Regions from separate parts of the Clostridium sp. CTA-5 genome, predicted to be linked through region 1. Evidence: a T-box and tRNA genes for the amino acid it is inferred to sense, from the RefSeq annotation. Region 1 holds a T-box; the other regions hold tRNA genes.
What was found. The T-box of region 1 lies ahead of leuS (leucine--tRNA ligase). A T-box ahead of a tRNA ligase gene usually reads a tRNA of that ligase, here a tRNA-Leu.
Positions count from the first base shown of each region.

Region 2: it has a tRNA-Leu gene. The T-box ahead of leuS (leucine--tRNA ligase) is inferred to sense a tRNA for this amino acid. The anticodon was not compared.
Region 3: it has a tRNA-Leu gene. The T-box ahead of leuS (leucine--tRNA ligase) is inferred to sense a tRNA for this amino acid. The anticodon was not compared.

Region 1 is NZ_BAAAAT010000002.1:179,534-188,172, reverse strand. It holds gene ACYUET_RS06160 (polyamine aminopropyltransferase) at 441-1,190, shown strand; gene leuS (leucine--tRNA ligase) at 1,226-3,676, opposite strand; T-box leader at 3,987-4,244, opposite strand; gene cls (cardiolipin synthase) at 4,511-5,944, shown strand; gene ACYUET_RS06145 (MFS transporter) at 6,631-7,806, shown strand; gene ACYUET_RS06140 (hypothetical protein) at 8,491-8,625, shown strand.
Region 2 is NZ_BAAAAT010000004.1:46,560-55,198, reverse strand. It holds gene ACYUET_RS09860 (YhgE/Pip domain-containing protein) at 1-1,027, opposite strand, end outside; gene ACYUET_RS09855 (YhgE/Pip domain-containing protein) at 1,066-3,342, opposite strand; tRNA gene ACYUET_RS09850 (tRNA-Leu) at 4,016-4,098, opposite strand; gene ACYUET_RS09845 (glycosyl hydrolase family 8) at 4,529-5,647, opposite strand; gene ACYUET_RS09840 (lytic transglycosylase domain-containing protein) at 5,679-6,233, opposite strand; gene coaE (dephospho-CoA kinase) at 6,320-6,916, opposite strand; gene polA (DNA polymerase I) at 6,939-8,639, opposite strand, start outside.
Region 3 is NZ_BAAAAT010000015.1:8,896-17,534, reverse strand. It holds gene ACYUET_RS17770 (hypothetical protein) at 333-1,172, shown strand; gene ACYUET_RS17765 (phosphotransferase family protein) at 1,319-2,248, opposite strand; gene ACYUET_RS17760 (LysM peptidoglycan-binding domain-containing protein) at 3,011-3,256, shown strand; tRNA gene ACYUET_RS17755 (tRNA-Leu) at 3,581-3,663, opposite strand; gene ACYUET_RS17750 (iron-sulfur cluster assembly scaffold protein) at 3,903-4,595, shown strand; gene ACYUET_RS17745 (GGGtGRT protein) at 4,621-5,622, shown strand; gene ACYUET_RS17740 (ATP-binding protein) at 6,032-6,574, shown strand; gene ACYUET_RS17735 (hypothetical protein) at 6,964-7,089, shown strand; partial or broken gene ACYUET_RS17730 (SEC-C metal-binding domain-containing protein) at 7,076-7,150, shown strand; gene ACYUET_RS17725 (tetratricopeptide repeat protein) at 7,307-8,639, shown strand, end outside.

The sequences.
Region 1 (8,639 bases):
AATCACCTGCTTAAATTAAAATGGTTAACTTAATGTTAACGAAATAAGTATAACATACATATTTAAAAATATAAAGATGATAACATAATTCTTAGATTTAATTATATTAAAAAAATAATGAATAAATATACCTAAAATAAGGTTACATAATTAAATAAATTTAGATATAAACAAACATTTTATTTTAAATAATGCTTATATAAGTTTATAACAATGTTTAATATTGTTTATTTTTAATAGAAAAATTAAAAAAAATACTAATTATAAAGAAGACTAAATTATTTAAAACATAGAGTGTAAATGTAAAATATGATATAATTTACCAATAAGTGTTTTGAATTTAATGAATAAAAATTCATTGTTTAAGTAATAATTAAGGCACATTTTTAATTTATTATTTTTTTCATGTGTCTAAGCTATAATTTGAAAGGGAAAAACTTATGAAACCATATAATCAAGATTTTATACTTCAGGAAATACAGCAATATAATTCTTTGATAAATGAAAGTATTTGTGGAAATTATAAAATAGAAAAATATAATAGTTTAGGGAAAGACATACAAGGGTATATGTATGAAAATAACTATGAATATGATATTCCAGTAGTTCAATTATTAAAGGATGATGTTAGTTTAATGAGACTTACGCCTAAGGAAATAGAAAGTTCTTATGAAGTAATAAAATTTGCTAGAGGAAAAGTTGGTATTGTAGGACTAGGTCTTGGATACGTAGTTCAAAAAATTGCCCAAAAGTCAAAAGTACAAGAAGTAATTGTATATGAAATAAGCGAAGAAGTAATTAATATGTATAAGGAAAACTTTAGAGATAATAGAAAAATAAAGATTATACATGGGGACGCATTTAATGCAAAACCAGAAAACTTTGACTTTTTTTATGTTGATATTTATGAGTATAAATTAGATTTAAAGGTTGTTGAGGATTATAAAAGATTTAACGAATTGCATAATATAGAAGAATATACATTTTGGGGTATGGAACATTTTCTTTTAAGTTGTAAATATGAAGATATAATATGGGTATATATACCTGAAGTATGGGTTGAAATGAGTAAAAGGCTTTATACATCTCTTGATATGTCAGGTTATATTAAATATTATAATCAATTAGATGAGGATATGGTTAAAGAAATATTATTAGCATTTAAAGAAATTTTAAATGATGGAATATAAAAGAACTTATGCTATTTTAGCATAAGTTCTTTTTATTATTTAACAACTATATTAACAAGTCTTCCTTTTATAACAATTACTTTAACAATATTTTTACCATTTGTATTTTCTTTAATTGTTTCATTTTCTAAAGAAGCCTCTTTTATTTGTTCTTCAGTTAAGTTAGATGGAATATTTATTTTAGTTTTAATTTTACCATTTATTTGGATAGCAATTTCAATTTCATCTTTAACTAAAGCTGAAGGATCAAATTCTGGCCATTTTTCATTAAATATTGTTGTTGTATTTCCAATTAAACTCCATTGTTCTTCAGTAAAGTGTGGTGCAAATGGTGCTAATAATTTTAAGAAATCAACTATAGTTTCTTTTAAGAAACTTGGATTCTTAACTTTTTCTTGAAGATATTTATTAAATGCATTTACAAGTTCCATAAGTCTCGCTATTGCAGTATTAAATTGCATTTTATCTCCATCTTCAGTAACACCTTTTATAGCAGTATGTTTCCAAAAGTTTAATTCTTTTTCAGCACTATCGATTGTATCTTTAACATTTTCAGTAGACTCAAGAACTTCTCTACAATGTTCTAATGTTCTTTCAATTCTATCAACAAATCTACCTACAGATTTGATACCATCATCACTCCATGCTCCACCTTCAGTATATCCAAAACCAAACATTAGATACATTCTAAATACATCAGCACCATATTCTTTAATATAATCATCAGGAGAAATAGTATTTCCTTTTGATTTACTCATTTTTAATCCATCTGGTCCTAAGATTAATCCTTGGTGAGTTAAGCTTAAGAATGGTTCATCAAAATTTAAATATCCCATATCTCTTAAAGCTTTATTTATAAATCTAGCATATAATAAATGCATACAAGCATGTTCAGGTCCACCAACATATTTATCTACTGGAAGCATCTTATTAATTAATTCAGAATCAAAAGGTGCATCTGTATTTTTGTTATCAGGATATCTTAAATAGTACCAAGATGAACATACAAACGTATCTAAAGTATCTGCTTCTCTTTTTGCATGACCTCCACAATGAGGACATGTAGTATTTATAAAATCTTCACATTTGCTTAATGGTGATTTACCATCTGGTGTAAATTCAACATCGTAAGGAAGTTCAACTGGAAGATCTTTTTCAGGTACTGGAACAGTTCCACATTTATCACAGTAAATAACTGGAATAGGAGCTCCCCAATATCTTTGTCTTGAAATTAACCAGTCTCTTAATCTATAATTTACTTTCATTTCACCTAAAGAATCTTTTTCTAATTCTTCAACAATTTTAATTTTTGCTTCATCAGTTTTTAAACCATCAAATTTTCCTGAATTAATAAGTATACCATGTTCACCATAAGGAAGCTTAGGATTAGTATTACCTTTATCAGTGATAACTCTTTCAATTGGTAAATCAAATTTTGTTGCAAAAGCAAAATCTCTTTCATCATGTGCAGGAACTGCCATAACACAACCAGTACCATATGTAGCTAATACATAATCAGAAATCCAAATAGGAACCACTTTACCGTTTATAGGATTTATTGCATATGAACCAGTGAACACTCCTGTCTTTTCTTTTGATGATGATTGTCTTTCAATTTCAGATTGTTTAGAAGCAGCTTCTTTATATTCTTCAACAGCTTCTTTATATTCTGGAAGTGTTAACTTATCAACTAATTTATTTTCAGGGGCAAGAACAACATAAGTTACTCCATTTAAAGTATCAACTCTTGTTGTAAATACATCAAATTTTAAATCTGAGTCTTTAACTTTAAAAGTAACTTGTGCACCGTATGATCTTCCAATCCAGTGTTTTTGCATAGATTTAGTTTTTTCTGGCCAATCTAAATCATCTAATTTATCAAGTAATTCATCAGCATAATCAGTTATTTTGAAGAACCATTGAGTTAAATCTTTCTTTTGAACTTCAGAATCACATCTTTCACAGCATCCCTCAACTACTTGTTCATTAGCTAAAACTGTATTACAAGATGGACACCAGTTAACTGGTGCTTTTTTTCTATAAGCTAATCCTTTTTCATATAATTTTAAGAATAACCATTGAGTCCATTTGTAATAATCAGGCATACATGTTACAACTTCATTTTCCCAATTAAACATAGCGCCCATAGCTTTTAATTGTTCTTCCATTTTTGCTATATTTTTTATAGTTGAATCTTGAGGATGTATACCAGTTTTTATTGCATAATTTTCAGCAGGTAATCCAAATGCATCAAAACCCATTGGTTGGAATACATTATATCCTTGCATTCTTTTAAGTCTAGCCCATGAATCTACTGGACCGTAGTTAAACCAGTGACCTGCATGTAATTGAGCTCCTGATGGATATGAAAACATTTCAAGTGTATATAGCTTTTTATCTAATTTACTAGAATCAAACTTATAAGTTTGATCATGTTCCCATTTATCTTGCCATTTTTTATCGATAGATGTTCCGTAATTTGACATTTTATATTAATCCTCCTCTTAGTTAATTTGTAGTTATGTTTTAAAATATAGTCAATATTATAGTATAAAGCTCATGGACAGGGGAATTTACTTTAAGAACTCTAAAATAAATATTAGTCCAATTAATGCATGCTCCCAATCAAAGATTGTTGACAAGCAGTTAAATTAGACAAATCTTCATTAAGAGTTCTAAAAAAGTAAATTCCAATGCCAGTTCGCCCTTATACTATAATATTAACCTTTATTTAAAACATAGAAAATTATTGAAATTAAATATAATTAATTATAAAAAAAAACCCTTCATCTCAACTTAAGAGACGAAAAGTATAACTTCCGTGGTACCACTCTTATTAGAAAAATTAAATATTAATAAATAGCATATTTATTAATAGTATATAATACTAAAAGATAATTAATTTTTCTCACTCGATATTATAACGGAATTACCGTACTTGTTTTAGCAAGTAAACTCCTAGGCAAGTTCATATATTTATATCACTATTTTGCACTAACCAATAGCTCTCTTCAAGATATAGACAATATTACTACTCCTATTCATAGTTTATATTAATATTAAATTATATTTTAAATAATTATATATTAAAGAATATAAAAAAGTCAAGAAAGTTAAATTTGTGTAAAATATATAATCAAACTTTAGTGCATCATGATACAATATAGTAAGACGCTTTGAGTTTAGGAACATTCAAAAAAATAATAGACCAGTATAATCCTATTTGATCGATTATTTTATTTCATATACTTTAGGTGTCAAAAAATGAATTTTTATAATTTCATTTAAAAAATTAACGTAGAGAAAAGAGATGAGATAGAGTGAACATACTATTTGGTTTAGGTGTAATTTTTTTAATATTAAATATTATATTTTCTTTATCACTAATATTTTTTGAAAGAAAGGACCCTACAACAACATGGGCATGGTTATTAATATTTATCATGTTACCGGGTTTTGGATTTGTATTGTATCTTTTATTGGGTCAAAATTTAAGTAGACAAAAAATATTTAAGGAAAAAACACAGATTGATGAAATAAAAAGAAAAAATATAATTAGTAAATATATGTCAGATACTAATTATCATGATGGAGGAGAACGATTCTTTGATTTAAGAAAAATGAATTTTAATCATTCAGGAGCACAATATACGACTAATAATGATGTGGATTTATATTTTAATGGAGAAGATAAATTTAGGCAATTAATAGAAGATATTAAAAATGCTGAAAAATATATACATGTTGAGTACTATATTTTCCGTAATGATTGTCTAGGAAAAATTATAATAGAAGAACTTACCCAAAAAGCTGAAAGTGGAGTTGAAGTTAGATTATTAGCTGATAGTATGGGATCACATACTTTAACTAAAAGAGCTGTTAAAAAGTATTTAAACGCTGGAGGCAAATTTTCTATATTTTTCCCAGGGATTTTACCTCATATAAATACACGTATAAATTATAGAAACCATAGAAAAATAGTTGTTATTGATGGTAAATATGGTTATGTTGGTGGATTCAATGTTGGAAAAGAATATATAAATAAAGACGGTAAAGTGGGATTTTGGAGAGATACACATGTAAGAATACATGGAGAAGCAGTAAATTCTTTAAATGAAAGATTTTTGTTAGATTGGTGTTATGCTTCAGCAGAAAAGATAGATGATTATGAAAAATATTTATCAGAGCCTGAATCTTATATTGGAGATACAGGAATACAGATTGTAACAAGTGGACCAGACCATGAAGAAGAATATATAAAAAATGGTTATATAAAACTTATTAATAATGCTAAGGATAATGTGTATTTAGAAACTCCTTATTTAGTTCCTGATATACCTATACTTGAAGCATTAAAAATATCAGCTTTATCTGGTGTTGATGTTAGAATAATTATTCCGGGAAATCCTGATCACTTTTTCATGCAATGGGCAGCTAGTTCATATATAGGTGAGTTGTTAAATGCAGGAATAAAAGTATACTATTATAATAATGGATTTATTCATGCAAAAACAATAGTTGCAGATAGTTCTGTAGCATCAATAGGAACAGCTAATATGGATATAAGAAGTTTTAAATTAAATTTTGAAGTGAATGCATTTATATATGACGAAATAATAGCTAAAAAAATTGAAGAGCAATTTATGAAGGATATTGAATTTTCGGATGAAATAACAATAGAAGCTCATGCAAATAGAAGTATTTATCTGAGAATAAAAGAATCTTTAATAAGATTATTATCACCAATATTATAATAATTTTATTAGAATAATATTTTAAAAATATAGAATCCTAAGTCTAGAGAGAATTTAATTTTAGACTTGGGATTTTTTTATTGAATAAAGATTCTAATTATTTAGCTGTAGATTAATTGATTTAAGACTAAGAATATGTATCTATCTTATAATATTAATATTTATTTAAAGCATAAGCTATATTTAAAACATAGCTTAATATTAAAATATAGTTTAGAATTATTATATTAACATTTAAAAAATACATATAAGTTTAAATAAAGTTTATTTATTAATTAGGGATATGAAAGAAAATAATTAGTCCCCAATGGCCTGATTATTTTTCGTTAGGCAATAAAGTAGATTGGTATCATAGTGAGTCTATTAGTCAAATTTGCTGCTGAGCAGAGAAGCGAAATCTATGATTTTGTGTGAATCGCTTACTCAGTGAGCTTATGCGAGTCGAGCTTCCTATAATGGAAAATAGACTTGGCAGATGGACTTTTTATTTTTTTAATTATGCGTTAACTAGTATAGTGAGAAACTTATATAGAAAATTTATTATATATTCTTATAATAAGCTTCTAACGAGATAATATTAATAAAGATTTATATTTTTTACAAAATTAAATAAAAAATATAAATGTATTAACTTAATTAGAATATATATTAAAGTGTTAAATTTTATAAAAATAGGAGTATTACATATGAATAAAAAAATAAAATTTTATTATTCTATAACAACTTACATAATATTTGGAGTATTTAGTATAATAACAACTTTTTATGTTCCATATTTAAATCAATCAGTAGGATTGTCATTAACTGAGATTGGACAAGTGGTTTCAATAGGAGCATTATTTGCAATTTTTTCACAACTATTTTTAGTTAATAGACTTTCTAAAACTAGAAATAAAAAGAAATTTATTATTACTCATTTATGTGTGGTAATTTTAATGATTGTTCTTTTAATGTTTACAAACAAGAATACAATATATTTATTTGCAATTTTGTATGGAATTTCGATATTAACAATTATGTCTATATATGAAATATATGTTGAAGATTTATCGGTTAAACAAAATATTGAGTATTCTGAAATTAGAAAATGGGGATCAATTGGATTTGGATGTGTAGTATTTTTAAGTGGTAGTATAATTTCAAAATATGGATTTAGAACAATGCATTTGTTAGGAATTTTAATGGTGGCGATAAGTATATTTATAATAGCCACAAAATTTAAAAATATTAAATCAAATGAAAACCGAAAAACAATAAAATTAATCACTATATTAAAAAACAAAAATGTATTAATTCTTGGAATGATTAATATTTTAGCTATTGGTACTTATAATGCAATAGAATTTGCTTATTCAACTTATTTAATAGACTTAACAGGAAATAATGTTCTAGCCAACAGTATTTACAGTAAATCTATAGGTTTGAGAGTTTTTATTGAGTTTTTATCATTTATAATTGTCACAAAGTATTTTAAAAAGGGTAGCCCTAAGAAATATTTAATAATGGCTTTTGTTATAGCAGGAATAAAAATATTGTTATTTTCAACAGGATATATACCTTTAGTTGTTTTAGGAGATCAGTTACATGGAATTATGTTTGCATTTTATTTAACTTTCTTATTTAAATATATTAGAAAAATTTTTGAAGAGGAATTAGTAGGGGAGATATTTTCATTTGTTAATGTATTAGGATCAGCAGGTGCTAACTTTGTATATCCTCAGATATTCAGTACAATTCAAGTTAATTTTGGATATACAACAATGTACTTAGTAGCATTTTCAATTATATTATCTTCTGCTTTAATATCATTAAAAGTCCTTCCAGAGAATGAAGGAATTATGGATATTTTAAATGAAAATTAGAATTAATCACAATCATAAAATAATTTAATAAATATATAAAATTATAAGTTTAAAATTAAAATTAAAATTTAATTTAGACTTATAATTTTTTTTACTTACATATTATTAAATTTTTTAAAAAATAATATATTTTTAAGAATGTAATAAGTTTTAGAAATAAAAATTAAGAGATTATAGAAGGACTTTATCATATATTGTTAATTAAAACTTATATAATATAAGGCATAATCAAAAAAATAACAAATCTATCTGCCAAGCTTATTTTCCATTATACTGCGTCAGCAGATTTGCCTAATAGGTTCACTATGAGACAAATCTACGTCCTTGTCTAATGAAAAATAATCAGGGAATTTTGGACTCGTTATTTTTGTTCATATGCCTAATTATTTTGTGGGAATTCCATTTTAATAATATTAAAATACAAATATTGAGTTTAGATAGGATTTTAAATAGAAAAAATAATTAAAATAATAAAAATTTAAACTAATTTATATAAAAGTAATAATAAATATTGACAAATTATTTCAGGTTGTTATAATGTTAACAAGATTAAATTAGCGATTAAAAGTTAATATATTTAATTAATTATTTTTGCTTAATAGTTAAAATAATTAAAGCGGTTTAAAATATAATAAATATTTAAAAATAGAGTTTTTAATTAAATTATTGTAATAGGAGGAAATCATGAATAAAGATATTATAAAAACAGTTGTAGCAAAATTTTATAGCTTTTTCTATTTTATGTTCTGGGGCTTTTATTTTAGCGCTGGCTATTTATTTTGCAAAAAACTGAATAATATATCTTTAATGGGTGATTGAATTATATAACAACT
Region 2 (8,639 bases), on a different contig from region 1:
ATACTTCCTTTAATTTTATATCTATATCACTAAGTTTATCTATATATGATTTCATTTCTTTTAGTTGAGTTTTAGTAGTTTTAATAACTTTCTTTAATGAATCAGCTGAATTGCCAAGCTCAATAAAACCTTTTTTTGCAACTTCAGGTAATATCTTATCATCAAGATTTCCTAATATTACACTTGAAGCATCTAAAGCATTTTCTGACATAACTAATTTGTCTTTAATTATTGGAGACATATCAGCAAGATTTCCTTCGGTTTGATCTAATGAAGATTGACTATTATCTATAAACTGAGTTGTTGCATCAATTGTATCAGATACTATTGGTACCATTTCATCTGCTTTTTGCAATAATTTAGTCATACTTATAGTACCTTCTATTGCATCATCTAAATCATTTCTTAAATCTGGCATATTCTCATCTAATTCATATATAGCATCAATAATTCTTCTAAGTTTTGATCGATTTTCGTCTGCATCTAATCCTGTTTCATTACATATTCTAAGCATTGCCCCTGATATGGTTTTTGTAATATTATCATCAATTTGTCCTTTTAATGTTTTTATTCCTGCATCTGTCATCTTAGGGGCTATTACATTTTTCTTCTCATTTACAGTATATATTAACTTTGGTTTTTCAACCTCTTTACCTGTAACAGTAGTAACAGCTTCTGAAAAACCATCTGGTATTTCAATAGTTGCATAATATTTTTCTTCTAATAAACCTTTTTTAGCAGTTTCTTTATCAACAAAAGTCCAACCTAGTTTATCATTTTCTTGTAATTTCTCAACTAAATCTTCCCCTAAATTTATATCTCTTTCTTTAAATACAGTTCCCTTATCCTCATTAATAATAGCTACTTTAATTCCCTTTGTGCTTGAATATGGATCCCATGATGCCTTTATATTAACTAGCGAATATAAAGATGGAACAATTATAAGTACTATCATCATAGTTAATGCAGCCCAATTAGTAGCTATTGTAACCATGTCTCTTTTGTAAATTCTAAATATATTCTTCATATTTATTACCTCTGTTATCCAAATATATAAAGTGATTCTTAAGCACTCATTATTTGACTTTCTTTTAACTTTTTACCAAACTTTTTACTTCTTTTATTCACTGTTTTTCTAAATAATAATCCAATAATAAGCGATACAAACATAAATATACATAATATAATTGTATCTTTAAAAAGCACTGAATACACTATACCAGCCATTATTTGTCTCATTCCACTTATGGCATATGTGAATGGCAAATATGAAAACATCTTTTGGAATACTTCGGGATTAACTTCTATTGGGAAATTTCCACTTGCCCCTGCAACTTGTATTACCAATAATACTACCCCAAACATTATTCCTGCATTTCCAAACACACTAACAGCAGTATAAATTATAATCATAAATACAATACTTACAAATATAGTATATAGCATAAATAATATTGGATGAATTGCATAACTTCCTAAAAGTACTAACGCTCCTCCACCTGCTATTATTGCTTGTCCTATTCCTATTAATAAGAAGAATAACATTTTACCAAAGTATACTTCATAGGATTTAAATTCATCTCCATCTTCAAATGGATGTGCTTCTGTTCCTAAAATAATTGATAGCATATACCCACCAATCCATAAACATAAAACTGTATAAAATGGTGTTGTTGCTGAACCATAATTTGGCCACGGAAATAATCTATTATCTTCTATCTCAACTGGACTAGATAAGAAATTACTTTGTGATTCCCAATCATTTGTTATCATATCAAATATTTCATTAAATTTATCTTCGTCATCAAACTCTCTAAATTTATCAGCTAACTCATGTACATTATCCTTAAATTCTGGAAATTTATCTTTTAATTTTACTAATTCATCAGTAGATAAATTTGCAAAGTCTTCAGATACACTTAATATTTCTTCAAAATTTGGTAAGGTATTTCTTCCTAATTTTAATACTTCTGACACGTTATCTGAAATAATTTTTACTGAATCAAATCCATCTTGAATAGCTGGAACAATTTCAGAATCATAACTATCTGTTATTTCAGTTACTTCTTTATGAATATCATCTATTACACTTTTCATATCTCCAATAACTTGGGTATCTAATTGTTTGCCATTATCTAATTCTTCAACTTCTTCATCTGCTCTATCTTTAACAACATTAAGTCTTTCACTAATATTGTCTAATTTATCTGTAATTTTAGTGATTTTTCTACTGATATCTTTTATATTACTTTGTATACTTTTTAATGAATTAAGTTGTTTGTTTATTTCAGATGATCCATCTTTATCTTCAAGACCTATAGTAAATTTTGAAAAATCTATTCTACTTATTTTATCTAACATTTTCTTTATATTTTTAAGTGAAGAAGCCGTATCATGAGTTAATGTACTTCCCGTATCAGCAGTATCTGAAACTGCTATTAATGTTTTCTTATAAACTTCAGGAATTATATTTTCTTGAAGATTTTGAAGCTGAACACTTGTAGTATCAAGCAAATTTTCCGACATAACTAAATCTTCTTTTATTGTTGGTGATATATCTGATAATTCACCTTGTGTTTTATCAAAAAATGTTTGAGTATTTTCTAAAAACTCATCACTTAAATCTATTGTATTAGAGACATTTGGAAGTACTTCATTCATTTTTACAACTAAATCTGAAAGTTCTCCTGTACCATCTATTGCTTTATCTAATAAAGATTCAAGTTCTGGTATGTTTTCATCTAATTCATATATTTGATCTATTGTTTTTCTATATTCAGGTCTATTCTTATCTAATTCAATTCCAAATTCGTCACAAGCTCTAAAAAGGACTCCAGAAACTGTTTTTACAACATTATCATCAATTTGATTTTTTACAGTCTTAACTCCTGCATCCGTAATTTTAGGTGCTATTGCATTTTTCTTTTCATTTACAGTATATATTAGTTTAGGTCTCTTAACATTTTTTTCTACCAACGTCGTGACATTTTCAGAAAAGTCTTCAGGTATTTCAATCATTGCATAATACTTTTCATATAGTAAACCATTCTTTGCTGTATCTTTGTCCACAAATGTCCAGTCCATCTTGTCATTCTCTTTCAAATTGTCTACTAATTCATCACCTAAATTTATATCTTCTTCTTTAAAAGTTGCACCTTTATCCTCATTAACAACTGCAATCTTAATACCACCTGTATTTGAATATGGATCCCATGATGCTTCTATATTAACTAATGAATAAAATGATGGAATAACCATAAGTCCTAACATTACAACTACTGCTACCCAATTTGTAAATGTATTAACTACATCCCGTTTAAAAATTCTTATTATATTCTTCATGATGCTTACTTGTTAGAATCTATAATGATATTATAAATCCTAATCTAATCCCCCCTCTATACTTATTATATAGATAATAAATTCTTTATCGATTGGTTAAAATTCATATATATTATAATTAAAGCTTTTTAAGACTCCTTTATTATTATAAAGGAAAATTTAAAGCTTTTAAATAGCTTTAATTCTTGATAAATATGTCACAAATGTATTATTAGTAACTAATTAGTTCCTATTTATAATACTTTAAAAGTAATTTATAACACACTTTTTATATATTGTATAAAATGACTATAAGTCATTTTATGCTTAATTGCAAGCTAGGAATACGTTTTCTTAAATATTTTTTTATTTTATAAATAAATAAAAATACTATGCATATAATATTCTTACTCTTAAAATATGTATAGTATCTTCATATAAAAACATATGTATTAATCAGTCATCCTAAAATAATTAACCTATAAATTAATAGTCTTTATTATAAGTCTATTTTTTTAATGTATCATATATACTTTTAAATATTATTTTATGTAAATATTGTAACAAAAATAAACAATTATAATATATAATTATTATCAGTTAATATAAAAAATACACACACGTATCGACTATTTTTTATCAAAAGACGTGTGTGCAAATCTAATCCTTTAGGTGGTTAAAACCCTATAAACAGTGCAGGTAACGGGACTTGAACCCGTACGTCACTACAACACACGCCCCTCAAACGTGCCTGTCTGCCAGTTCCAGCATACCTGCATATATTCTTCATATTTAATTGTAAAACATTTTTATAACTTCTTCAATCATAATTTACGGAACATATCTAAGGTCTTCTATAATTGATAAATAACAATGAACAATTATAGACTAAATCTCTGCAAGATTTTTAAAGCATATATTTTATTATAAATTCTTTAAAAATTACTTAATCAATTGCTCATTGTAAATTATCACTTCAAACTCCTCTATACTCTTAAGTCTTTATAAAATTTTAACGCTATGTTTTAAAAACTTATATATGTTCTAATTAAGTTAATACATATATAATATTAACTTAGAATAATATATCATAAATTTTCTATATAAGCTCCTCACTATACTGATGAGTCATAGCATTTATAAATATCCTAAGATTTATATTACTGAATAAACCTTAATGGAACTTATATCTCTTCATATTATCTTACTAATATTTAAAATATCTATATGACATTAAAGCATTTAAATTATCATAAGAATAAACTTGACTTCCATCTTCCATTCCATATCCACCGTATATTGGGCTATTTAAATTACTTATTTGAAATGCACGAATTTTATTCATAGCAAGGTTTGCTAATTCCTCATCATTCATTCTAGATGCCATTTGTACTATAAATGAATATATTGATGTTGATTCTATATTAGATACCACTTTTCCATCTTGTGAGTATGAAGTTGAAATAAAGCCATCCGTTTTAAATCTATTTTTAATCCACTCAGCACTTTTACTTATATCCTGACCATTTTCTTGCCTATTAAGTATTACAATCATAGATAAAAGTGTATCAATGTTGTCATTATCATCATAAGTTCCTTGCTTTCTATTAAATTCTTTTTTATATAGAGGCACTTCATCACTTATATATCCATTATTTATAATTTGTACTGAAGCATTTAATACCTTTTTCCATGAAGAATCTAAATTTGATAACATTCTTAATGTTTCAATATCTAAATAACATAAAGTAGTAATATCACTCATTTTATATCTATCATTAAAATCTACAATAGTACTATTGTCTACAAGCTCTTTATATATTCCCTTAGATATTTTAATAGCCATTACTCTATAGCTTTTACTATTCCATCTTTTTTCTGCTAATAGTAGTGCTTTAACTATTCTTAAATCATCAATTGTTGCAGATGTATCCGATTTTATACCTGCTTCTACTCTCCAGCTTATAAGATTATTAGAAAGTATCATATTATTTTTTATATATTCTAATGTTTTATCAAACATTATCTTATCATTTTTTTCTAAACTATATAACAACATTATACCTTGAGATTCTGATAATATAGCATGACCTTTTGTTATATCTCCCTCTGATTTTATATCAGCATAATTTGTATATATGCCCCCATTACTATCTACTAAATTGTTATTCACAAAATCAAATAACATATTTTCTTCTTTTGATACATTTGCTCCTAACCATACTTTTTCACTATATACTGTCCTAAAATAAGGAGCTGCAATATAATATATTACAGTACTTATTAATAATAATGTTGCACCAATTAATATAACTTTTTTCTTCATATTTCCCCTCATCTTTTTTATAAATATTTATTTACTTATCGTACAAATATTTATAAATATTATAGTAAGTAGTTACTTTGTCTAAATATTTTTTTGTTTCCTTAAAAGGTATATAACTTAAATCTATTCCATTTTCCGAAAGTTCTTCATCTTTAAGCCACTTATTAACGTTTCCTGGTCCTGCATTATAACCTGCAACTATAAGTTCTAAATTTCCATTAAACATTTTTCTTAATTCACTTAGATACCAACATCCCATTTTTATATTATATTCTTCATCAAACAATCTCTCTTTAGAAAAATCATTTAAATTCATTTTGTCAGCGGCCCATTCACCAGTTTCTATTGTTATTTGCATAAGACCTAATGCTTCTTTGTTAGAACGTGCATTTTTATCAAAATTACTTTCTGTTTTCATAACTGCCAATACAAAAAATGGATCAAGATCATACTCTTTGCTATATTTATCTACATATTCTTTATATTTATAAGGAAAAAATACTTGTTTTATTAAATACTTAGACCCAATCCCTATAGCTATTAAAATTAATACTACTATAAGAAATTTACTTTTTCGCGCTCTCATGTTTTTCTCCTTACTAAATTATTTATATACTCAATTAATGTATAACTACTTAATATCTACTAAACATTATAAAATCCAATTAAAAATTATAATATTTTTATAAAATCAATTAAATCATACACTTGCTTTTGTGTATCAATCAAATCCCCATTGTTATCAATAATAATATTTGAATAATTTTTCTTCTCATTTAAAGGCATTTGTGCATTTATACGACTTATTGTTTCTGCTTGAGTTAAATTATCTCTTTGTTTTACTCTTTGAATTTGTGTTTTATTGTCTGCGCAGACAAGTACAACATAATCTACTTCTTCATGCATTCCATTTTCTATTAAAGTTGGTGCATCTATTATTACTACCTTTTCACCTTGCTTTTCATATTTTTCTACTTTATTCTTTATTTCATTTTTTATATAAGGCATAATAATATCTTCATATTTTTTTCGTTGTTTTGGGAATTTAAAAATATGATTTCCAAATTCTCTTCTTCTAAATTCTCCTCTCCAATCAAAAAATCCTGATCCAAATTCAATTTTAACTCTATCTAAAATTTGAGGATTTTTCTCTAAAACCTCTTTTGCAGTCATATCCGCATCTATAACAATAAAATTTTCATTCCTAAACATACTAGATATAGTGCTCTTTCCAGTTCCTATACCCCCTGTTAACCCTATTTTTATCATTTAAAAAGTTCATCTCCCATTTTTATTTTGCATCATACCAAGTTGCACCATATTTTAAATCGACATCAAGTGCTACATTTAATTTAATAGCATTTTCCATTTCTTCTGTTACTAATTTTTCAACTATATCAAATTCATCTTTTTTTACATTCAATATAAGTTCATCGTGTACTTGAAGTATTAATTCACTTTTTAAGTTATTTTCTTTTAATTTATTATAAACATTAACCATAGCAAGTTTTATAATATCAGCTGCACTTCCTTGTATTGGTGCATTCATTGCTAATCTTTCGCCTAATGCTTTTACTATTTTATTAGAAGATTTAATTTCTGGTATAAATCTTCTTCTATTTAAAATAGTAAGTACATATCCTTTTTCTTTAGCATACTCACTCACATAATTTAAATATTCCTTTATTTTAGGATATCTTTCAAAATAAATAGCCATATATTCACTTGCTTCTTTTTTAGTTATCTTTAAGTCTTGTGCTAAACTAAAATCACTTATACCGTATACTATTCCAAAATTTACTGCTTTAGCATTACTTCTCATTATAGATGTAACTTCATCAACTGGCACTTTAAAGACCTCTGATGCAGTTTTAGTATGAATATCACTATGATGTTTAAATGCTTCTATCATATTTTTATCATCTGCAACATGAGCTAAAACTCTTAATTCTATTTGAGAGTAATCACAAGAAATTAATACATCATCTTTTTCTCTAGGAATAAATACTTTTCTTATTTCCTTACCCATTTCATATTTTATTGGAATATTTTGAAGGTTAGGCTCTGTACTTGATAATCTTCCTGTAGTTGTAACAGTCTGATTAAAATTTGAATGTATGCACCCATCTTCATCTATTACATTTTTTAAGCCTTCTACATATGTAGAATTAATCTTAGTAATTTGTCTATAATACATTACTTTAGATATTATTGGATGTTTATCAAGTAACTTTTCTAAAACTTCTTGATTTGTTGAATATCCTGTTTTAGTTTTCTTAATAACAGGTAAATCAAGTTTTTCAAATAGAATTTTTCCTAATTGTTTTGGTGAACTTATATTAAATTCTTCTTCTGCTAAATCATATATTTCCTTTGCAGTTTTTTCAATCTGTTCATTAAATTTTACTCTTAATTCTTCTAACTTTTCTCTATTTATATTAAATCCAATGCTTTCCATAGATGATAATACATATATTAATGGATGTTCTACTGTATAATACAACTCATCCATGTTTTCCTTTGTAAGTTTCTCTTTTAATGTATCATATAATTTTTTTAAATAACTACAACATATTCCTTTAAGATTTATTCCTTCACCTTTAATGTTTTTGCCTAAATATTGATTTATTAAATCTAATATCTCATAATTATTTTTTGAAGAATCAATTAAGTATGCAGATATAGCTGTATCAAAATCAAATCCTTCAATTCCTATATTATATTTATTTAAAAATGTAATTAAATTTTTACCATCATGTATTACTTTATTTATGCTTTTGTCTTCCATAAAATTCTTTAAAAGTTTTAAAGCTTCATCTTTATTTTCCATACTTACCAGTTTAAAATCTATAATATTAGCTTTATTTTCTTGTCCTAATATCAAATGTTCTAACTCTAACTTAGAATATTTAGATTGATTACTTAAAGTAAATAAAATATAACTTCTATCTTTAATACTTGATAAAGTTTCTTTCATATCATTTAATGTTTC
Region 3 (8,639 bases), on a different contig from region 1:
GTATTTTCAGGCTATAAATATTAAAAAAAATATTACATTATATATAGCAAAAAAAGTATCTATAATTTAAGTTATAGGTACTTTTTTAATATATATAATTGATTTTAAGTATGTGATTTTTATTAGGTTTTTAATTTGATTAAGGATAGTAGATGACTTTGTGTAAAAAACAAAATTATCTACTGTTTTTTTTTATGATAATATTTCTATTTACGCAATAGACATAAAATTTTAAGTCATTGAATAGTTTATAAAGTAGTTTGATTAAATGTTATAAGTTAAAAACATATTATATTAAAATAAAAATGTTTAAAAATTAGGGGGGGATTTTTATGATACCATTTTTAGGGATTAGTTCTATTATCGGTTTTTTTATTTGTTTAATAATGTTGATTATTTTTAAAGCAACAAAAAGTGAAAAAACTAAATATTGGCTTATTGGGCTTGGTGCTTGCTTTATAATATTTATTATATGTATATTAGCTAGTCCAACTACAACAAACAACTCAAGTAGTTTAAATTCAAATAATCAAGTTGAAAAAACTAAAAATACTGAAGATATTAAAGCATTACAAGACAAATATAAAATTTTATTAGAAAGTAATAATATTTATGAAACTATGAATGATGAAGAAAGAAAAACTGCTGATGAGTTAATTTTTAAGTGGGATAAACTTGAACAAGAATTCCAAACTTCATATCAAGCACAAAAAGATTCTATATTAAATAGTAAAACAGAATATACTAATAGATTGAAAGCGGAAGAAGAAGCTAAAAAAGCTGAAGAAGCTAAAAAGGCTGAAGAAGATAGAAAGGTAGCAGAAGCCAAAAAGGCAGAAGAAGAAAAAGCTTCATATAATACAGGAATAACTTATGAACAATTAGCAAGAACACCTGAGGATTACAAAGGTAAAAAGGCTAAATTTACAGGAAAAGTTATTCAAGTTGTAGAAGATAAAAAGGAAATAGATTTAAGAATAGCAATTAATAATAATTATGATACTATATTATTTGTAGGATATGATCCAAGTATTACAAGTGTAAGAATTTTAGAAAATGATTATGTTACTATATCTGGTAAGTCTTTAGGCATATACACTTATGAATCAACATTAGGAGGAAATATAAGTGTTCCTGCAATGTGGGCAAATAATGTAGAATTAAATCAATAGAGAATATGATATAAAACAAAAACCCCTTTGGAATACAAAAACATAGTAGTTTCAGTATCTCAAGGGGGATATTCTTATGCAGTTAATTTATAGATGTTAGGTATAAGAGCTGTAACTAAGTAGTAAAAATAATAAGTGTAGCTAATTTAAATTGTTATTTGTATGCCAGTAATTTTTTGAATTGTCATTATTCCATTCTGTATGAGTGGGGAAACAAAATTTTCAAATTCTTTATTTCTTGTTTCATTAAGATTCTCACCAGTTTTTAATGAAATCATGACATTAATTAGCCATCTTAAAGTTGAAAACACTTTAAAATATTCAAAATTATTAATATTTCCATTTTTTAGATCTTTATATTTTTGTAATACATTTTTGCTAAAGTCTTTAAATCCGCTTCTTTCCATTAGTGTATACGTCCATGCTAAATCAAATCTATAGTCTCCAATTCCCCACAGTAAATCAATTACATAGAGTTCTTCATTATTATCAACTATTACATTCCAAGGATGATAATCTCTATGAATTATAGATAATTTCTCACCTATAATATTTACTTTTTCTTTCTTTAACCAATCTATTATTTGAGTAAAATATTCTAAGTTATTTTCTTCTACTAATTTTTTAATCTCATTAATCTCTTTTTCAATAAAAGAGAGTGTAGAATTTTTTACAAGGTTCTTGTCTACTATGGAGACATCTAATTCATGAAGTTCAAAAAAAACCTTTGCAAATTTTTCTAATAATTGTTCTTTATCTTCTTTGGATACAGTCTGATAACAGTCCCATAAATTTTTTCCTTGAATTTTTTCCATAACTATATAAGGTTTTTCATTTATAAAGTTACTCATTATTGGCTTTGGAACTGGATAATTTGCATTATAAAGTATGTTTAGTCCTGTCCATTCTTGTTTTATATTTTCAAGTCCATTTTTACTACTATTATAGGTCTTAATTACATATTTTTGAGTATTGTCTTTAAATTCTAATGAGATAATTTCTCCTGCCCATCCTGATTTTAAAACTTTAACTTCTTTTATTTTAATACCCAATCTATTTTCAATATCTTTATACATAGCTTTATCTCCTTTCTAATTATAAACAGAAAAAATTTTAGCATCATATGACTCATATTTTGAAATAATCATATTTATTCAGACATCACTTTCTTAATAGAATAAAACTAATTTGAAATAATTTACTATTTATGAATTTATTATAACATATATTGGAAAAATATTTATAAATCTAATATCAAATGGGTGGGTAACGGCTCTTTATTTTATAGATTAAATTAGAAATAAAGAGTGCAGGAACAATATAGTTATTCTTTAATCCTTAAAACTTTCATGGATTAAGAATGGCAAAATTGTAAATATATTTTTATCTTTTCTAAATGTATGATCAAAATATATAGAGTGAGTACTACATATATAATAATTAAATATTCTAATTTGTTTGAAGTTCTAAACATTAATTAGAATTATTCTTTTTAATACGCTAAATCATTTTATCTATAATAAAGTCCTTTTCTTTTTTCTTCCCATAAATTCTCACCTCTTAATTAATTTTAAAAGATATTATATGTTTTAGCTTCTAAAAATCTAAAATTCTAAAAAAGAAAAGAATAAAAAAAGAAAAAAATTTTAGAAGTTTAGAATTTAAGAACTTAAGAATTTAAGAATTTGCTTGTATAATGCGCTTTAAGAAGATTTTTAATTTATAACCTTACTATTTTTTAATTAATTTTAAACATAAAAAAACATATATTTATAATTAATTAAACTATAATGCCAGCTTTACTAATAGAGTGTGCTTTTTGTGATAGTGAAAGTGATATGAATGGTTATAATCCTGAAAAAATGGCAGGAGCTATATTTAGTGGTATATGTAATATATTTGATATTGAAAATGAGTTATCAGGTTCATTTAATGAAAATCAAATTTATTATAATGTGATTAAAGGAGATACTCTATATAAAATTGCTAAAAAGTTTAATACTACAGTTGAAAGTTTAGTAGAACTTAATGGAATTAAAGATAAGAATATGATTTATATAGGAGAGGATCTTAGAATAAAATAAAATTTATTTTAATAAAAATAGAATTTTTTATTACACTTACTTAATTAATTTTAGTAGGTGTTTTTTATTTTGAGTAAAAATTTTATTATTTAAATGTATTTTAAACTATAAAAATGAATAAAGATTCATTTAGAATTAATACATAAAAATGCAATAAAGATAAATATATCTATATAAGTTGATTAATAGATATTAAAAAAATTCAATAAAAAATAAAGTTATTTACGGTAGCGCCAACGTAGCGCCAAAACGCATAAAATCAAAACCCCTTGAAATAATGAAACTTAGTAATTTCAATACTTCAAGGGGTTTTCTCTTTTAAAATGGTGCCGATAGTGGGACTCGAACCCACATGGTTTCCCGCATGATTTTGAGTCATGTGCGTCTGCCAGTTCCGCCATATCGGCTTGTTACCGAACAATAGTTATTCTAGCATAATATGAAAAATAATTCAAGAAATATTTTTTTAGGTACTTTTCTTCAAAATTTTTAAATAAAGGTTGTTACAAATTAAATCATTTGCTAGAATATATATGGGTGTAATATCCCACTGGGATGTTTTTTAGCCCAGTACAGTATTAAGAAAGTAATTATTATACGATTTTAATATTAGTATTATCTATTAATTAGGGAGGAGCAAAATTATATGATGTATTCAAAAGAAGTTGAAGAAATGTGTGTAGTTGCTAAAGGTCCTAATCACGGACCAGCACCAATTCCTGCAGAAGGAAAATGGGTACAATCAAAAGAAGTAACTGATATATCAGGATTAACTCACGGAATAGGTTGGTGTGCACCACAACAAGGAGCTTGTAAATTAACTTTAAATGTTAAGGATGGTATAATCCAAGAAGCATTAGTAGAAACAATTGGATGTTCAGGAATGACTCATTCAGCTGCTATGGCTTCAGAAATATTACCAGGAAAGACTATATTAGAAGCATTAAACACAGACTTAGTTTGTGACGCTATAAACACAGCTATGAGAGAATTATTCTTACAAATCGTTTATGGAAGAACTCAAACTGCATTCTCAGAAGGTGGACTACCAATAGGAGCAGGTCTTGAAGATTTAGGTAAGGGATTAAGATCTCAAGTTGGTACTATGTACGGAACTCTTGCAAAAGGACCTAGATACTTAGAAATGGCTGAAGGATATGTTACAGATGTAGCATTAGATTCAGATAAAGAAATCATTGGATATAAGTTTGTTAACTTAGGAAAAATGATGGAAAACATAGGCAAGGGAATGGATGCTAATACAGCATTAGAAGAAGCTAAAGGTCAATACGGAAGAGTTGCAGATGCGGCTGAATTAATAGACCCAAGACATAAATAATTATTTGTAAAGGAGGATTTTTATTATGGCATTATTTGAAAGTTATGAAAGAAGAATTAATCAAATCACTCCAGTACTAGAAAAGTACGGAATGAAAACTATGGAAGATGCTAAGGAAGTTTGTGCAGAAATCGGAATCGATCCATACACAATAGCTAAAGAAACTCAACCAATAGCATTTGAAAACGCTGGATGGGCTTACACTTTAGGTGCTGCTATAGCTATAAAGAAAGGTTGCAAGAAGGCTGCTGAAGCTGCTGAAGCAATCGGAGAAGGTCTACAAGCATTCTGTATCCCAGGATCAGTTGCTGATGACAGAAAAGTTGGTTTAGGACACGGAAACTTAGGAGCTATGCTTTTAAGAGAAGAAACTAAATGTTTCGCATTCTTAGCAGGACACGAAAGTTTCGCTGCTGCTGAAGGTGCTATTAAAATAGCTGAAAAAGCTAACAAAGTAAGAAAAGAACCATTAAGAGTTATATTAAACGGTCTTGGAAAAGATGCTGCATTCGTAATCTCAAGAATTAATGGATTTACTTATGTTCAAACTCAATTTGACTACTATACTGGAGAAGTTAAAGTAGTTAAAGAAAAAGCTTACTCAAACGGAGAAAGAGCTAAAGTTAGATGCTTTGGTTGTGACGATGTTAGAGAAGGTGTTGCTATAATGCACATGGAAGGTGTTGACGTATCAATCACTGGTAACTCAACTAACCCAACTAGATTCCAACATCCAGTTGCAGGAACATACAAGAAAGAATGTATCGAACAAGGTAAGAAATACTTCTCAGTAGCATCAGGTGGTGGTACAGGAAGAACTCTTCACCCAGATAACATGGCTGCAGGTCCAGCTTCTTACGGTATGACTGATACTATGGGAAGAATGCATTCAGATGCACAATTCGCAGGATCATCATCAGTTCCAGCTCACGTTGAAATGATGGGATTAATTGGTATGGGTAACAACCCAATGGTAGGAGCTACTGTTGCAGTTGCTGTTGCTGTTGAAGAAGGTATGAACAAATAGTAATACCAACTATCCAACAACAATAAAGTCATGTCACAGTTAATAAACTTGTGTTACTGATAATAAAGTTGTGTTAAAAGTTGTGTAAATAATGAAGGAGAAATCCTCTGTTATTTCACAACTTTTTTTGTTATACAGAAAAGAAAATAGAAGAGAAAAAGAATAGAAAAACCTCTTCAAGCCTCTGATTTGAAGGGGTAAGGTTATAGGGGAATGGAAAGGTTTGAAGAATGAATGGATAAAAGAATGGAAAATAAATGGACCTAAAGTCCATCTTCCCTTACTACTTACCCCTAATGCACCCCTAAGAATTCCCTCACCTCTGACACGACTTTATTAACTTTTATTGATACCCAATTTGATATATAAATGGAAAAGAAAGTGGAAATCATCTAGTATTAATACATAGATGAGTACACAAACCTTTTCTAATTTTGAAGTTTGGAATGAAAGTTCTGGGTTTGCTAAAGAAGTAGCAATAGCATTTTATAATGACTTTAAAAATATAAAAAATCATAGACAAAATAGTATTTTATTTTGTGGTCAAGTAGGAAGTGGAAAAACGCATCTTTCAGTAGCTCTTGGAATTAATTTTCTTGATAAAGAAATTAAGGTTGTATATATGTCATATAGAGATGTTTTAACAAAGATAAAAAGAAATATGCTTGATGATGAATACTATACAAAAATGATTTCAAAATACCAAACCTGTGATGTTTTACTTATTGATGATTTATTCAAAGGAAAAGTTAATGAGAGTGATATTAACATAATGTTTGAAATAATAAATTATAGATACCTAAATCATTTACCAGTTATAATAAGCACTGAATTTACAGTAGATAGATTGCTTTACTTTGCTGAGGGGATAGGTTCTAGACTTTATGAAATGTGTAAAGATTATGTGGTGGAAATAGAGAAGAGGCAAGAGAATAATTATAGACTTAGGTGAAGATTAGTTAGTATTTGGAAGAGGATATTTAATAAAATAGTGATATATTTAGGAACTGCTGTGTATGACTTTTAGAAGTTTTATGTGGTGGGTTTTATTTTTTGGGGAAGAAGTTGATGTGCTAATTAAAGGGAAATTTATTGGAAGTTTAGTAGTAAGAAGTTAGATTAATATGGTATAATATGCAATAAAATGTAAAAATAAAAGTAAAATTATATACAGATAATGTCTATAATGGGAAGTTTAAAAATAAGTATTTACATAATATGTAATGTGTAAAGTTGTAAAATACAGGAATTGCTTAAACTGAAAAATAACAGCTAGGATTATTCTATACTTCCAATGAAATATACTGTATATTAGCGTCTAGCGAGAAATTTAACTTAAAAATGATTTCATTGGGTACTATGGCTGTTATTGCAGTTGTTGGCATTGTGGAAATCATTCTTGGTGGTGATACTAACATCAAGTTGTCAAAACAAAGCTGTAGAATGAAGGTGAAAGATGAAAATTGAAAGAAATGATCCATGCCCTTGTGGTAGTGGGAAAAAATATAAAAAATGTTGTATTAATAAATTAATTGAAAAAAAGATAGAAGAATTGTATCTTAAACAATTGAAGTTGGCAAAAGGACCTAAGGATGAGAAAAATTGCTATGTAATATTAGAAATTGGGGAGAGGATTATATCAAATAATACAAGAAGTGTTTGTATAACTGGTACATATGTAAATATGGCTTTGGCAAAACGAGTACTTTATTATTTGAACCATAATATATCCGATTTGAACGATGCCAAAATATACTGTAATAAGGCGCTTGAATTAAAAAAGACTAATCAAGCTGCCTTAAAAAACAAGTATGGAATATGTCTGGAATTAAAAGAATACCAAGAAGCCTGTTTAGCGTTAGAAAAATATGAGGAGACGAATATTTTTAGTCCGATGAGTATACAAATTATTATAGAATATCAGAATACAATTGAGTATGCAAATAGAAATAAGTACTCTGAAACAGTAAAAGAAGGACTAGATAAGATAACAGACACGTTGTTCAATAAATTTGGTATGAATGCAGGTCTATGTGGAGTAGCTATTATGTATTATCTTGGCATTGGAAATGACACGTTAAGAGCATACGAATTGGGAAAAAGAAGCATTGAAGAATGGCCGAATTCATCAACATATAATAACTTAGGATGGATATGTCTGAATTCAGAAATGAACAGAAAAGAAGATGCATTAACATATTTCCTTAAAGCTATAGAACTTTCAGATGATGATAATCAAAAAACTCAAATGAATGGTAATTATTTTGTTGCATTAATGGAGAACGAACATTTTGATAAAGCGGAGAAATTAATATTGGATTTAATTAAAAGAAATCCATGTAATCAAAACTTTTCTAATTATGCAGAGTTATTGAAACGTCAGGGGCGTTATGAAGAAGCTCTGCATTGGGGAAACAAGGCACTTTTCTTAATAGAAGATGATACAACATTATTGGTGGTTGCCGATATTTATAAAAGGATGAAAAAATATGAAGATGCAGTTGAAATGTATCAATTGTGTCTTGGACATATAAATGCTAGAGAAAATGTTTATAAGTTTGATGATGCTAACAAATATACAATGTATTCCATGGCATCCAACAATAGTTTGGACTTAATATTATATGAAATACTAAAAGGTATAATATCATCTTTTAATTTGCAGAAAGATTATGAGAATGCAAAAGCTTATTTGGAAATGGCAAAAGAAAAACTTCCCCAAAAGAGCGATTGGGAGATATGGGATCAAACATTGCCAGAGATTGAGGTCACCGTAGAAAAACACAAAGAAATTGAAAAGAAACTTTCGGAAACAGAGAGGTGTATTGGTGCTCAAAAAAATTTTATTAGAAATTGGGCATTTAAACTTATGCAACTTCAGAATAATTCGGAGCAATTAAATCTAGATGAAGATGATGACTGGACAGAGTATGAAAATGAAATGGAAAACATACTTAATGAGATGTCGCAGATAATTAATAAGGAAAGTAGTGTTTATAGAAATTCAGAGACCTTTG